DNA from 4 places in the Marinomonas primoryensis genome. Region 4 is predicted to be linked to each of the others. Evidence: predicted binding sites of a transcription regulator. Region 4 holds the regulator's gene; each other region holds the start of a gene.
The links. The regulator sigma-54, encoded in region 4, starts transcription at its own class of promoters, with help from an activator protein. The targets are predictions, from matches to a motif close to TGGCACNNNNNTTGCTNT.

Region 1: glnL (nitrogen regulation protein NR(II)) is a predicted target of sigma-54. The motif match lies at 1,200-1,217, and genes of this name have one in related genera.
Region 2: MP3633_RS11385 (HAD-IIB family hydrolase) is a predicted target of sigma-54. The motif match lies at 1,603-1,620, and genes of this name have one in related genera.
Region 3: glnK (P-II family nitrogen regulator) is a predicted target of sigma-54. The motif match lies at 1,387-1,404, and genes of this name have one in related genera.

Annotation. Positions count from the first base shown of each region.
Region 1 is NZ_CP054301.1:3,507,353-3,510,484, forward strand. Features, by position in the region: gene glnA (glutamate--ammonia ligase) at 1-1,034, shown strand, start outside; gene glnL (nitrogen regulation protein NR(II)) at 1,359-2,444, shown strand; gene ntrC (nitrogen regulation protein NR(I)) at 2,441-3,132, shown strand, end outside.
Region 2 is NZ_CP054301.1:2,453,599-2,456,730, forward strand. Features, by position in the region: gene MP3633_RS11375 (carboxymuconolactone decarboxylase family protein) at 1-494, shown strand, start outside; gene MP3633_RS11380 (DMT family transporter) at 654-1,535, opposite strand; gene MP3633_RS11385 (HAD-IIB family hydrolase) at 1,675-2,496, shown strand; gene MP3633_RS11390 (glycosyltransferase family protein) at 2,561-3,132, shown strand, end outside.
Region 3 is NZ_CP054301.1:3,393,265-3,396,396, reverse strand. Features, by position in the region: gene MP3633_RS15820 (ammonium transporter) at 1-953, opposite strand, end outside; gene glnK (P-II family nitrogen regulator) at 993-1,331, opposite strand; gene MP3633_RS15810 (accessory factor UbiK family protein) at 1,837-2,070, shown strand; gene MP3633_RS15805 (TIGR02450 family Trp-rich protein) at 2,136-2,423, opposite strand; gene MP3633_RS15800 (YifB family Mg chelatase-like AAA ATPase) at 2,463-3,132, shown strand, end outside.
Region 4 is NZ_CP054301.1:1,860,826-1,863,957, reverse strand. Features, by position in the region: gene lptA (lipopolysaccharide transport periplasmic protein LptA) at 1-209, shown strand, start outside; gene lptB (LPS export ABC transporter ATP-binding protein) at 210-935, shown strand; gene MP3633_RS08515 (RNA polymerase factor sigma-54) at 1,011-2,489, shown strand; gene ptsN (PTS IIA-like nitrogen regulatory protein PtsN) at 2,507-2,956, shown strand; gene MP3633_RS08505 (HPr family phosphocarrier protein) at 2,967-3,132, shown strand, end outside.

The DNA of each region.
Region 1 (3,132 bases), 1.6 Mb from region 4:
TCTTCGGCCCTGAGCCTGAATTTTTCATCTTTGATGATGTTCGCTGGAAAACAGACATGTCTGGTTGTTCAGTAGAAATCAACGCTGAAGAAGCTGCTTGGTCTTCTAACAAGAAAATTCAAGGCGGCAACATGGGCCACCGTCCTTTCGTAAAAGGCGGCTATTTCCCAGTACCACCTGTTGATTCTCATCACGACCTACGTGCTGCAATGTGTGGCGCAATGGAAACAATGGGCTTGGTTATCGAAGTTCATCACCATGAAGTAGCGACCGCTGGCCAAAACGAAATCGGTGTTAAATTTAACACGCTCGTTAAAAAGGCAGACGAAGTTCAAATCCTTAAGTACTGCGTACATAACGTGGCTCACGCTTATGGCAAAACGGCGACATTTATGCCGAAACCAATCGTTGGCGACAACGGTTCTGGTATGCACGTTCACCAGTCTTTTTGGAAAAATGGTGAAAACCAATTCGCTGGCGATCAATACGCTGGCCTATCTGAAATGGCACTTTACTACATCGGCGGTATTATCAAGCACGCTAAAGCATTGAATGCGTTCACTAACGCTTCAACTAACTCTTACAAGCGTCTTGTTCCACATTTCGAAGCGCCTGTAATGCTTGCTTACTCGGCTCGTAACCGTTCTGCTTCTATCCGTATCCCATACGTTGCAAGCCCTAAAGGCAAACGTATTGAAGCTCGTTTCCCTGATCCAACCGCTAACCCATACCTAGCATTCTCAGCAATGCTGATGGCGGGTATCGATGGTATCAAAAACAAGATTCACCCTGGCGATGCAGCAGACAAAGATTTGTATGACTTACCAGCTGAAGAAGCATTGGCTATTCCTCAGGTTGCTGGCAGCCTAGAAGAAGCGCTTAAGTGTCTAGACGAAGATCGCGGATTCTTGACTCAAGGCGGCGTATTCTCTGATGACATGATCAATGCCTACATCAAGCTAAAAACAGCTGAAGCGCAACGAGTTGCTACAACAACTCACCCACTTGAGTTTGAACTTTACTACAGCCTATAAACTATTAGGTCGTTAATATACTTAAAAAGCCTCGATGCAGATCGGGGCTTTTTTTTGCACAAAAAGAAGCATCACTACCACACCGGCATGCACTATAATTGTGCAGTGAGCTTTTTCCTTGTTACAAAAGCCTTAATATATAAGCCATTTCAGATCGCCCAATGTTGGTTCGCTTTTTGCAACTATCATTACAGGAAACAATAAGAGGCCTTCGCACGAGGTAAGAAGTGACGTAAAGACGTGTTTATTTTTAACCGCGTCTTTACAAGTACACGCTTCGTGCAAAGAGTTCAGAAAGCAGGAGTCAATAGTGAGGCGCTGTCTGTGTATAGCTTATTAATCGACCACTTATCCACCGCTGTTGTTCAATTGAATAACAAACTCGAAATCGAATATTTAAATCCGGCCGCTGAAATGCTGCTCGCAGTAAGTCGTCGTCGAATTTATGGCCACGACCTTGGAGCCGCTTTCCGTGAAAACGAAGGCAGCATCCTCGCACTCCAAGCGGCCATAGAGTCCGGCCACCCATTTACCAAGCGGGAAGCTGAAATCGAGTGCAGCAATAACAAAAAACTTTTTTGTGATTACACCGTCACCCCGATAATGGGCACGTCAAATGACACAGAAAGCCTGATTATAGAACTGTACCCACGTGACAGAATGAAGCGCATCTCACAAGAAGATGAGTTAATAGCGAACCATGAAACCAGCAAAGAGTTGGTACGAGGTCTTGCCCACGAAATTAAAAACCCTTTGGGCGGAATTCGTGGTGCTGCGCAACTCATTAGCCGGGCCTTTACCGACGAAGCGTTAAACGATTACACACAAGTCATTATTGAAGAATCCGATCGTTTACGCGATCTTGTTGATCGGCTATTAGGGCCCAGACAACTTCCTAAAAACAAACCACTAAATGTACACAAGGTAATCGAACGAGTTAGACAGCTGATTTCCGTTGAAACCGACAATCAAATCCAGCTCATTAGAGACTATGATCCTAGTATTCCAGATTTGATTGGCGATGAGTCACAATTAATACAGGCATTACTCAATATCACCAGAAACGCTATGCAAGCCCTAATGGAAGACGAGAACAATCATAGTAAAACCATTCATATAGTGACTCGTGCTTTACGCCAATTCACCATAGGTTCAAAACGTCACCGTTTGGTTTGCAAAATCAGCATCATTGACAATGGGCCCGGCATCCCTGAGGCCATCTTAAAAACACTATTTTATCCAATGGTAAGTGCTAGAGCGGATGGAACAGGCTTAGGCCTTTCTATCGCCCAATCCGTAATTCACCAACATCACGGAATAGTGGAGTGCAACAGCTACCCCAAAGAAACCGAATTTAATATATTGATTCCCATTGAGACGACAGTCCAAGACCAGGAGAAACACTCATGACACCAGAAGAAACCGTATGGATTGTTGACGACGATCGCTCAATTCGCTGGGTATTGGAAAAGACATTAGAGCAAGAGGGAATTCAATGTCGTCTGTTTGATTCCGCCGAAAACTTAGTAAACATGCTAGATAAAGAGCAGCCAAGTGCCATCATCAGTGACATTCGCATGCCTGGCATGGATGGCTTAGCACTGCTCGAAAAACTACAAAAAGATCATCCATATTTGCCTGTCATCATTATGACGGCACATTCAGACCTTGAAAGTGCCGTGGCATCTTATCAAGGCGGCGCGTTTGAATATCTACCAAAACCTTTCGATGTAGAAGAAGCTGTTAGCCTTGTAAAACGCGCCATACTGCATCATAGAAATGCACGGCCCAGCACAGATTTTATGGAAGAAGAAGCCGAGCCAGAAGTAGATAAAGAAATCATCGGTGAAGCGCCTGCCATGCAGGAGGTTTTTCGTGCCATTGGTCGACTCGCTAACTCAAACATCACTGTGCTAATTAACGGTGAGTCCGGTACTGGTAAGGAATTAGTCGCAAAAGCACTACATACTCACAGCCCTCGCACTACCAACCCTTTCATCGCCCTTAATATGGCAGCCATTCCACACGACTTAATTGAATCAGAACTATTTGGTCATGAGAAAGGCGCATTCACTGGCGCGAATACTCAACGCCGAGG
Region 2 (3,132 bases), 590 kb from region 4:
TTGAAGGCGCTGTTGCGCAAATGGGAACCATCCCGAGCCTTTATGCCGTCATGGCTGAGTCTCCAGAAATTTTAAAAGCCTACACTCAATTGCACCAAGCGTTTACAGCGACGTCTTTTGATGCAGAAGAATTAACCGTTGTTTGGCAAACGATCAACGTTGAGCACGAATGTCACTTCTGTGTTCCTGCCCATACTGCCATTGCACATTCAATGAAAGTAGACCCAGCACTAACAGAAGCCCTACGTAACAGTGAGCCAATGCCAACCGCGAAACTTCAAGCATTGCATGACTTCACGCTTGTTATGGTTCGCCAACGCGGTAACGCAACAGACGCACAATTTGAGACTTTCTACGCGGCAGGCTATGCGCCTAAGCAGGTTCTGGAAATCATTCTTGGCTTGTCCCAAAAAGTCATCAGCAACTATGTAAACCACGTCGCTAAAACGCCTGTAGACGACATGTTTAAACCGTTTGCTTGGACAAAATCTTAACCTTAGTATGAATCAAAAAAACGGACACCGCGCTATGTGGTGTCCGTTTCTCTATTAATCCTCTGCGGGACGGATTACTACCCAAAAAACCACGTCCATTTTAATCCATCAACGCGTCTTTTTTGATGCGCACGACAATATTCGCACCATAATGAGGCGTTAGCGTTGGATTTTCTTTCTTCCCATAACCACCAATAAAACACCACCCAACACACCAGACGTTGCCAAGATTAAATGCAAGGTGACGGATTCGTTTGCAAAAATAACGCCCCCAATTGTCGCAATCACAGGCACCAAAAGCTGTAACACAGCCGCCAACGAAGCACTAAGGTGAGGCAACACCGCGTACCAAAGTGCGTAGCCCAATCCAGACATGAATGCGCCAGAGATCACCGCCAACACAATCCCTTCTGTACTCGCACTTTTAAGCCCTTCTGTATTAATAAAGGCTAATGCAATCAATAGCATCGGTATGGTTCGGACAAAGTTCGAGGTGGTCGCAAACAGCGGTTTAGACGAGATTTTTCCACGCCATGTATATAAGCCCCAAGCGATACCCGCTAACGTCATCAAAATAAAGCCAACAAGAGAAGGCGATGACAAAGTAGGAAACACCAAATACGCAAAACCAGCAAACGCCACCAGCAGTCCAAACCATTCCATAACGGCCAGTTTCTGACCCGCCCAAACAGCGAATAAGATCAGTGTAAGCTGAACAGCACCAAAAAGAATCAAGGCGCCAATGCCTGTTTCCAATGTGACATAGGCATAAGAAAAGCCCATCGCATAAATAAACAGTGAAAGCGCCGACAGCCAACTGCCTTCTAGCCAAATCATTTTGATCGAGGTGTTTTTTGTTTTAAAAAACTGAAAAAAACACAGTAACGCCAACGTGGCTGCGCCACTCAGCAGTCGCCACATCGTAAAACTAGCAGGATCAATTAAGCCATCAGCAAGGGCCAATCGACATAAAACCGAGTTCGCTGCGAAGGCGAACAATGAAAGAAGAATAATGAAATATAAACGTAGCAAACTTGTCATCAATTTGTTCAACAGCCCAGTTAACCTTAGGCAAGCACCTCATCAGGAAAGGCTTACTTTTACGCACTGGCACCAGATTTGCAAGCCTAATACTAACGTCCACCAGTCACTTTATGATGGACCTAAAAATGGAATCTACATGACTAGACTTTTAATATTCACAGATTTAGATGGCACATTACTCGACCATCACACTTATAGCTTTAAAGCAGCACAATCCGCGTTACTGTCGCTAAAGACCTTTTCCATTCCTTGCATCATCAATACAAGCAAGACATTCAGCGAGCTTCTCTCCCTTAGAAAAGATCTTAATCACCAAGACCCTTTTATCGTTGAAAATGGTTCCGCCATCTATATTCCTAAAAATTTGGCGCTGACGATAGACGAGCCATTAGAAGATTGCGGTGAATATTGGTTAAAAGCCTTTGGGCCAAAACGTGACAGATTGATCGAACTCACCAACGACAAACAAGACGACTACACATTTAAACGCTTCAGCGACATGACGTGGCAAGAACTGATGTCAATCACAGGCTTAAGCGAAGCAAGCGCCAAACAAGCCATGCAGCGAGAGTTCACCGAACCCATGCTATGGACAGACTCTCATCTCGCGCTAAATCATTTTAGAGAGCACCTTGCGCAGTTTGATATACAAATCCAAAAAGGCGGCCGTTTTTCCCATTTAATGGGCAAACACTGCGACAAGGCAAACGCCATGCTGTGGTTAAAAGAGGTGTATGAGACACAAAGTGACGAAGCCATTACCACCATGGCCTTAGGTGATGGCGAAAATGACGTTGGCATGCTGAGTAGAGCCGATATTCCGGTGGTAATTCGCTCACCTGTTCATGCGCCTCCCGAGATTCCAAATCGCAGCGACGCTTGGCTTAGTGACGCGTATGGACCCGAGGGCTGGGCTCAAGCGATCAATTTAATGCTAACCAAGCAAGGTATTTTGTAACACGCAAAAAAAGAATATAACGCAAACAGCCATTATTTTTATAACAATATTTAGGAGAATTATCATGGGCGATTTTCATCAAAACGGCATTATCACGACGCTTCATAATTTGGCGCACCGCCCGCTAGAAGAAATGGAAGCAGAGCTGTGCGAGTTTGCAAAAACGCGACCTATGTCTCTGATTCTGCCTTGTCTGTACTCGGAACTAGAAACAGACGCCATGCCTAATATTTTAAAACATTTGCAACAAGTGCCTTACTTGTCTGAAATCATCATCGGATTAGACCGAGCAACAGAAGAACAATACAAACACGCGCTTGAATTTTTCAGTGTTTTGCCACAAAACTACAAAGTACTGTGGAACGATGGCCCTCGCTTAAGAGAAATAGACAGCGTCCTAAAAGGTGAACACCTTTCTCCTTCTGACCCAGGTAAAGGCCGCAACGTTTGGTTCTGTATGGGCTACAACTTAGCCGCCGGCAAAGCGGAATCCATCGCTATGCACGATTGCGATATTGTAACGTACGATAGAGAGCTGCTCGCTCGTCTTATTTACCCTGTTGCCAACCCAAATTTTAACTACGAATTCTGTAAAGGCTTTTATGCACGCGCCGCCAATGGAAAAATGAATGGCCG
Region 3 (3,132 bases), 1.5 Mb from region 4:
CCGCCGACTAGACCTATTAGCGTTGCTCCAAGAGCAGAAGGTGTATCAGGACCTGCTGTGATAGCAACCAGACCAGCCAATGCGCCGTTTAGAAGCATGGTTAGATCGGCTTTACCGAATAAGATACGAGCTAGAATAAGTGCGCCAATTGCGCCGCCTGCTGCCGCTGCGTTGGTATTCAAGAACACCATAGCCACAGAGTTAGCACTTGCGATATCACCAAGCTTCAGAACAGAACCACCGTTGAAACCGAACCAGCCCATCCAAAGGATGAAAGTACCCAGTGTCGCAAGCGGTAAGTTAGCACCAGGAATGGCACGAACTTCACCGTTAGGACCGTATTTGCCTTTACGAGCACCAAGCACCAATACACCAGCCAATGCGGCAGAGGCACCCGCCATGTGAACAATACCGGAACCTGCAAAGTCAGTGAAACCTAGGTCTCCAAGGCTATACATGCCGAATACAGAACCGCCGCCCCACGTCCAGTTACCTTCCATTGGGTAGATGAACGCCGTCATTACCACTGCAAAGATAAGGAAAGACCAAAGCTTCATACGCTCAGCAACGGCACCAGAGACAATAGACATTGCCGTTGCAACGAATACCACTTGGAAGAAGAAATCAGAAGCGCCAGAATAAATCGAACCGCCTTCGAAGCCACCTTCACGGCCAGAAAAATCCGTTAGAGTAGAAGCAACGTCTACATCTTGAATGCCCGTTAGAAACAGCTCACCACCGTACATGACGGAGTAACCGCAAACGAGATACATGATGCAAGAGATGGCAAATAATGCCACGTTCTTAGTTAAAATCTCAGTGGTGTTTTTAGCACGTACTAGACCTGCTTCCAACATGGCAAATCCCGCTGCCATCCACATAACCAGTGCGCCACACACCAAGAAGTAAAAGGTGTCCATGGCATATTGTAAGTGAAAAATTTGATCTTGCATGTTTCGCCCCCCTAAAGGCTTGTAAGATTTGAGCAGTGATTAAACCGCTTCAACCCCAGTCTCTCCGGTACGAATACGAACCGCTTGTTCAAGGTTAACGATAAAGATCTTACCGTCGCCGATTTTGCCAGTGTTTGCTGCGCCAGTGATGGCCTCAACGACTTGGTCTGTCATGTCGTCTGCAATCGCTAGCTCGATTTTTACCTTAGGTAAAAAGTCCACTACATATTCAGCGCCGCGGTATAGTTCTGTGTGGCCTTTTTGACGTCCGAAACCTTTTACTTCTGTTACGGTGATACCTTGAACACCGATCTCAGAAAGTGCTTCTCGAACATCATCGAGTTTAAATGGCTTGATGATGGCAGTTATAAGCTTCATACCCACTGTCTCCTTTAAAAGTCAGTTTTATTGTCGTATCGCAGGTAGTTAGCTTTATTCAATATGCGTGCCACATCCTTAAAAGCCTTTGCTATACGGGGTTTGTAAGGATTTTGTCTGTTTTTTGAAATTAAAAAGAGTCGCGGTTGGCTTTATTTAGTGCGGCATATTGGGGTGTCTTTATAGTGCGTTGCGTTAACTTGGTGCGGTTGATCTATTAAAGAAGGGGGTGATCTACCAGTAAGCGCCTTACCTTGTTGCTTTTGATCAGAAAAAAAACACACAGTGGCGCGTTTTATGTGTGCCTTATTTAGGGGGAGTGCTTTAATAAAGGCCGCTGAGTGGTGATTTCACGCACAGAAAAGAGGCGTCTTGCTTGTGCGATAGACTAATTTTTTATGCTCAGGAGAACGTCCTTATTAAAGATGCACGATAGATGACTTGTTTGCACCTTCCTTAGGCTTCTATACTAATAGGCATTGTAAATGTTAAAAACGGGAATGACATGATAGATCAATTTATAAAGCAATTGGGTACCGGATTAGAGCAAGCCGCAGAGACGATTGGTAAGCTACCTAAAGCAGAAATTCAGGCGCAACTACACGAAGTTGCCCGAAATACATTAAGTAAAATGGATTTGGTTACACGAGAAGAGTTTGAAGTACAGGCGGCTATGTTGGCAAAATACCGTGAAAAATTGGCCATATTAGAAGCGCGTTTAAATGAACTGGAAAAGTAGCGTATAAAAAAGGCGCTCATAAGGGTAGATGAGCGCCTATCAAAAGACAGAAAGCGAGTAGCTATTCACTTCCAGCCTTGTTGCCAGTTGTCTGACGACTTCAGTACTTGCCAAGGTGTGGTATGTTGGTTCTTGTTTATCACGGCTTCAAGAACGCACTCTATAACCGTTTCTTCTTCGTCCCGAATGAGTTTGGTGACGATAAAATGCTTTTCTTTGTATTGTGGTGACGTTGATGTCCATTTAGACAAAAGTAATTTATTTGGGTTTATTTGATGCATGTGGATTTTGTAATCTCGTAAACGTAGACAAACAAAGATACGAAAGAAGTGAAGAGCCGGATTGCTTTTCACGATAAAAAGAACATTTTAAAATAGGATCAAGGAGTGATCATGAGTTTAGCAACCATTTACAGTCGTGCCCGAGTGGGTGTGGCGTCCCCTTTAGTCACAGTCGAAACCCATATATCGAACGGTTTACCTTCTTTAAATATTGTCGGATTGCCAGAAGCGGCGGTTCGAGAAGCAAAAGATCGTGTGCGTAGCGCGATTATTAATAGCCATTTCGAATTTCCCACCAGAAGAGTCACCATTAACCTTGCCCCTGCGGACTTACCCAAAGAAGGCGGTCGTTATGATTTAGCGATTGCGATCAGTGTGCTGGTCGCTTCAGGTCAATTAGGTGAAGTGAATCTTCAAGATATTGAATTTATTGGTGAGTTGGCATTATCGGGTGATATTCGTGGCGTGCCTGGTTTATTGCCGTCGGCGATTGCTTGTCATCAGGCTAATCGACAACTGATTCTTCCAGAAGACAATCAACAAGAAGCGGCTTTGGTTGAAAGTGATGCGGTGTTTGCAAAACACCTTACTCAAGTCACCGCGCACCTTCTAAAGCTGAGTAAGCTGCCGACCTGTGTTTCTAAACCGACGGCGCCGTTACCCTTGGACCACAAAGACATGCGTGATGTGAAAGGCCAATACCAAGCGCGACGAGCCTTGGAAGTCGCAGCGGCCGGTGGTCATAACCTCCTTTTTATTGGTCCGGCTGGCACTGGAAAAA
Region 4 (3,132 bases):
GCAATGAAATTCATTATTCAACCATTGAGTCCAAGCTAGAAATTACCGGTAACGGTTACCTAAGCCGAATGAAAAACTCTATTACTGCCGATTACATTCTTTATATGATTAACGATGGAACATTTAGCGCAGAGAAAAAAGATTCAGGACGCGTATCAATGACATTACAACCGCAAGCACAACCACCAGCACCTGAGGCAAAAAAATAAATGGCCTTACTTGAAGCAAAACACTTAGCAAAGAGTTACAAAAAACGCCAAGTAGTGAAGGACGTCTCTATCTCTGTCGAATCTGGTCAAGCCGTTGGCCTACTTGGCCCAAACGGTGCAGGCAAAACCACCTGCTTTTATATGATAGTTGGCATGGTATCAAATGACGCTGGCGGCATATTTATCGATGGTGTAGACATCACTAAAGACGCCATGCACACTCGCGCTCAAAAAGGCATTGGCTATCTTCCTCAGGAAGCCTCCATTTTTCGTAAAATGTCTGTCGAAGACAATATCACGGCCATTTTAGAAACGCGTAAAGCACTAACAAAAAGCCAACGAAAAGACAGACTCGAAGATTTATTAGAAGAGTTCCACATCACCCACATTCGTGAGAACTTAGGAATGGCACTATCGGGTGGAGAAAGACGACGTGTTGAAATAGCAAGAGCCGTTGCTATGAACCCTAAGTTCATCCTACTGGATGAACCTTTCGCCGGCGTGGACCCTATTTCTGTCGGCGACATCAAGCTCATCATCAAGCACCTTCAAGAAAGTGGAATCGGCGTCCTAATTACCGATCACAATGTTAGAGAAACATTAGACATCTGTGATAAGGCTTACATTGTTGGCAACGGTTATATTATTGCTTCTGGCGATGCCAGCACCGTCATCAACAATGAACAAGTAAAAAAGGTCTATCTAGGCGACGACTTCCGTCTGTAACCCCTTATCATTGCTGTAGAAAGGGAGTAGTATGCATAACTCGTTCCAATTCATTCAAATAAAAAGAGTTGCTCTATGAAGCAGTCTTTGCAACTAAAACTCGGCCAACAGCTGACCATGACACCACAGCTACAACAAGCCATTCGCTTGCTGCAGCTTTCCACGTTGGACCTGAAGCAAGAAATTCATGAATTTCTCGAATCTAACCCTCTTCTTGAGCTAGATGACGACGAACAAATTCACAACGATCAACCTGCAAGCATTGAATCAAAAAGCGCTCCTGAGGCGACACTTGATAGTAATAGTGAAGAAGCGCGCGTTGAATCAGAGTGGACTGAAAGCATTCCTGAAGAACTGTCTATTGACAGCAGCTGGGATGACACATACCAAAGCTCTGCTGCGGCCGTCAGCGATCATAATAGCTATGAAGGTGAAAGCGACTTCGAAAGCCGCAACGCTCCAGCAGAAAGCATACAAGACCATCTGATCTGGCAATTAAATCTAACTCATATATCTGACAGAGACATTGAAATTGCTTACGCTATTATCGAGTGCGTTCAAACCGATGGCTATCTAAGTATTTCAACTCAAGACATTTGGGAATCACTTTGTGTCGAATTAGAAGATTTAGACATGGAAGAAGTCATCGCAGTTCAACACAGACTGCAACGCTTTGACCCAGTTGGCGTCTGCTCTATTGATTTGCGAGACTGCTTGCTTGTTCAACTAGAAGCATTCCAAAGCCACCCTCTTTATAAAAGCACACACAATCTCATTGACCATTATCTACCACTACTAGGCAATCGAGATTTTGCACAATTAAGCCGAAAAACAAAACTAAAAGACGAAGCACTAAAGGAAGTTGTTAATTTAATACAACAACTTAACCCGCGTCCTGGCTCAGTTATAGATGCAGATGATACGGATTATGTCATTCCTGATGTTTCCGTCAAAAAACACAATGGCATATGGCAAGTTGAGCTAAATAATGACGCCCTACCACCCATCAAAATAAACGAAACCTATTCCGCCATGGCAAGTACAGCTGCAACCACCGCAGCAGACGTAAGCTACATTAAAACCTCTCTTCAGGAAGCCAAATGGTTTATGAAAAGCTTACAAAGCCGCAACGAAACACTCTTAAAAGTGGCCAGCTGCATAGTAAGTCGACAAATTGATTTCTTCGAATTAGGTGAAGAGGCCATGAAACCTATGGTTCTTCATGATGTCGCCGAAGAAGTTGGCATGCATGAATCAACAATTTCTAGAGTAACAACACAAAAATACATGCACACACCAAAAGGTATTTTTGAACTCAAGTACTTTTTCTCAAGTCATGTCAACACAGCGTCAGGTGGAGAATGTTCTTCTACCGCAATACGAGCTATGATTAAGAAACTTGTGGCTGATGAGCCAGCAAAAAAACCACTAAGTGATAATAAGTTAGCCGCTGTTTTGGCTGACCAAGGCATACAGGTTGCTAGACGAACTGTGGCCAAATATCGAGAGGCGATGAATATCCCTCCTTCCAATGAACGAAAACGACTGATCTAAACGGAAACCATTTCATCATGTCCTTGAAATCATTATTAAAAGCTGAGCTCGTTCTGGCGAAGCAAGATATTGTTAGTAAGAAACGAGTTTTAGAAAGTATCGCCGACGTTGCATCCAATCGGTTGCATTGCAATAACGAGGCCGTTTATGACGCCCTATTAGGGCGAGAAAAACTTGGAAGTACAGGCATAGGTAACGGCATAGCTATACCCCATTGCCGCCTAGAGTCTGCAAACCATACCGCTATTGTCGTTATGTCATTACAAACTCCAATAGATTTTGACTCGATTGATAAGAGAGCCGTTGATCTTATATTCGCCTTAATCGTTCCGCCTAATGAATGCGATCAACATCTTGCAACACTGGCTCAGATCGCAGAATTAGCTCAATCGCCTGAAGCGCTCGACAAGCTACGAACCGCTCAAACCAGCGAAGATCTATTTAATATTTTTGACTCATTAATATAGGAAGTAAAGCATGCAGGAAGAGTCCATCACCATCATAAATAAACTTGGCTTGCATGCTCGCGCTGCTGGCAAATTAGTGGAAACGACGTCACGCTTTTCTTGTGATATCACTATAGAAAAAGACAGTCGCAATGTGGACGGCAAAAGCATTATGGCAATGATGATGCTTGCCGCTG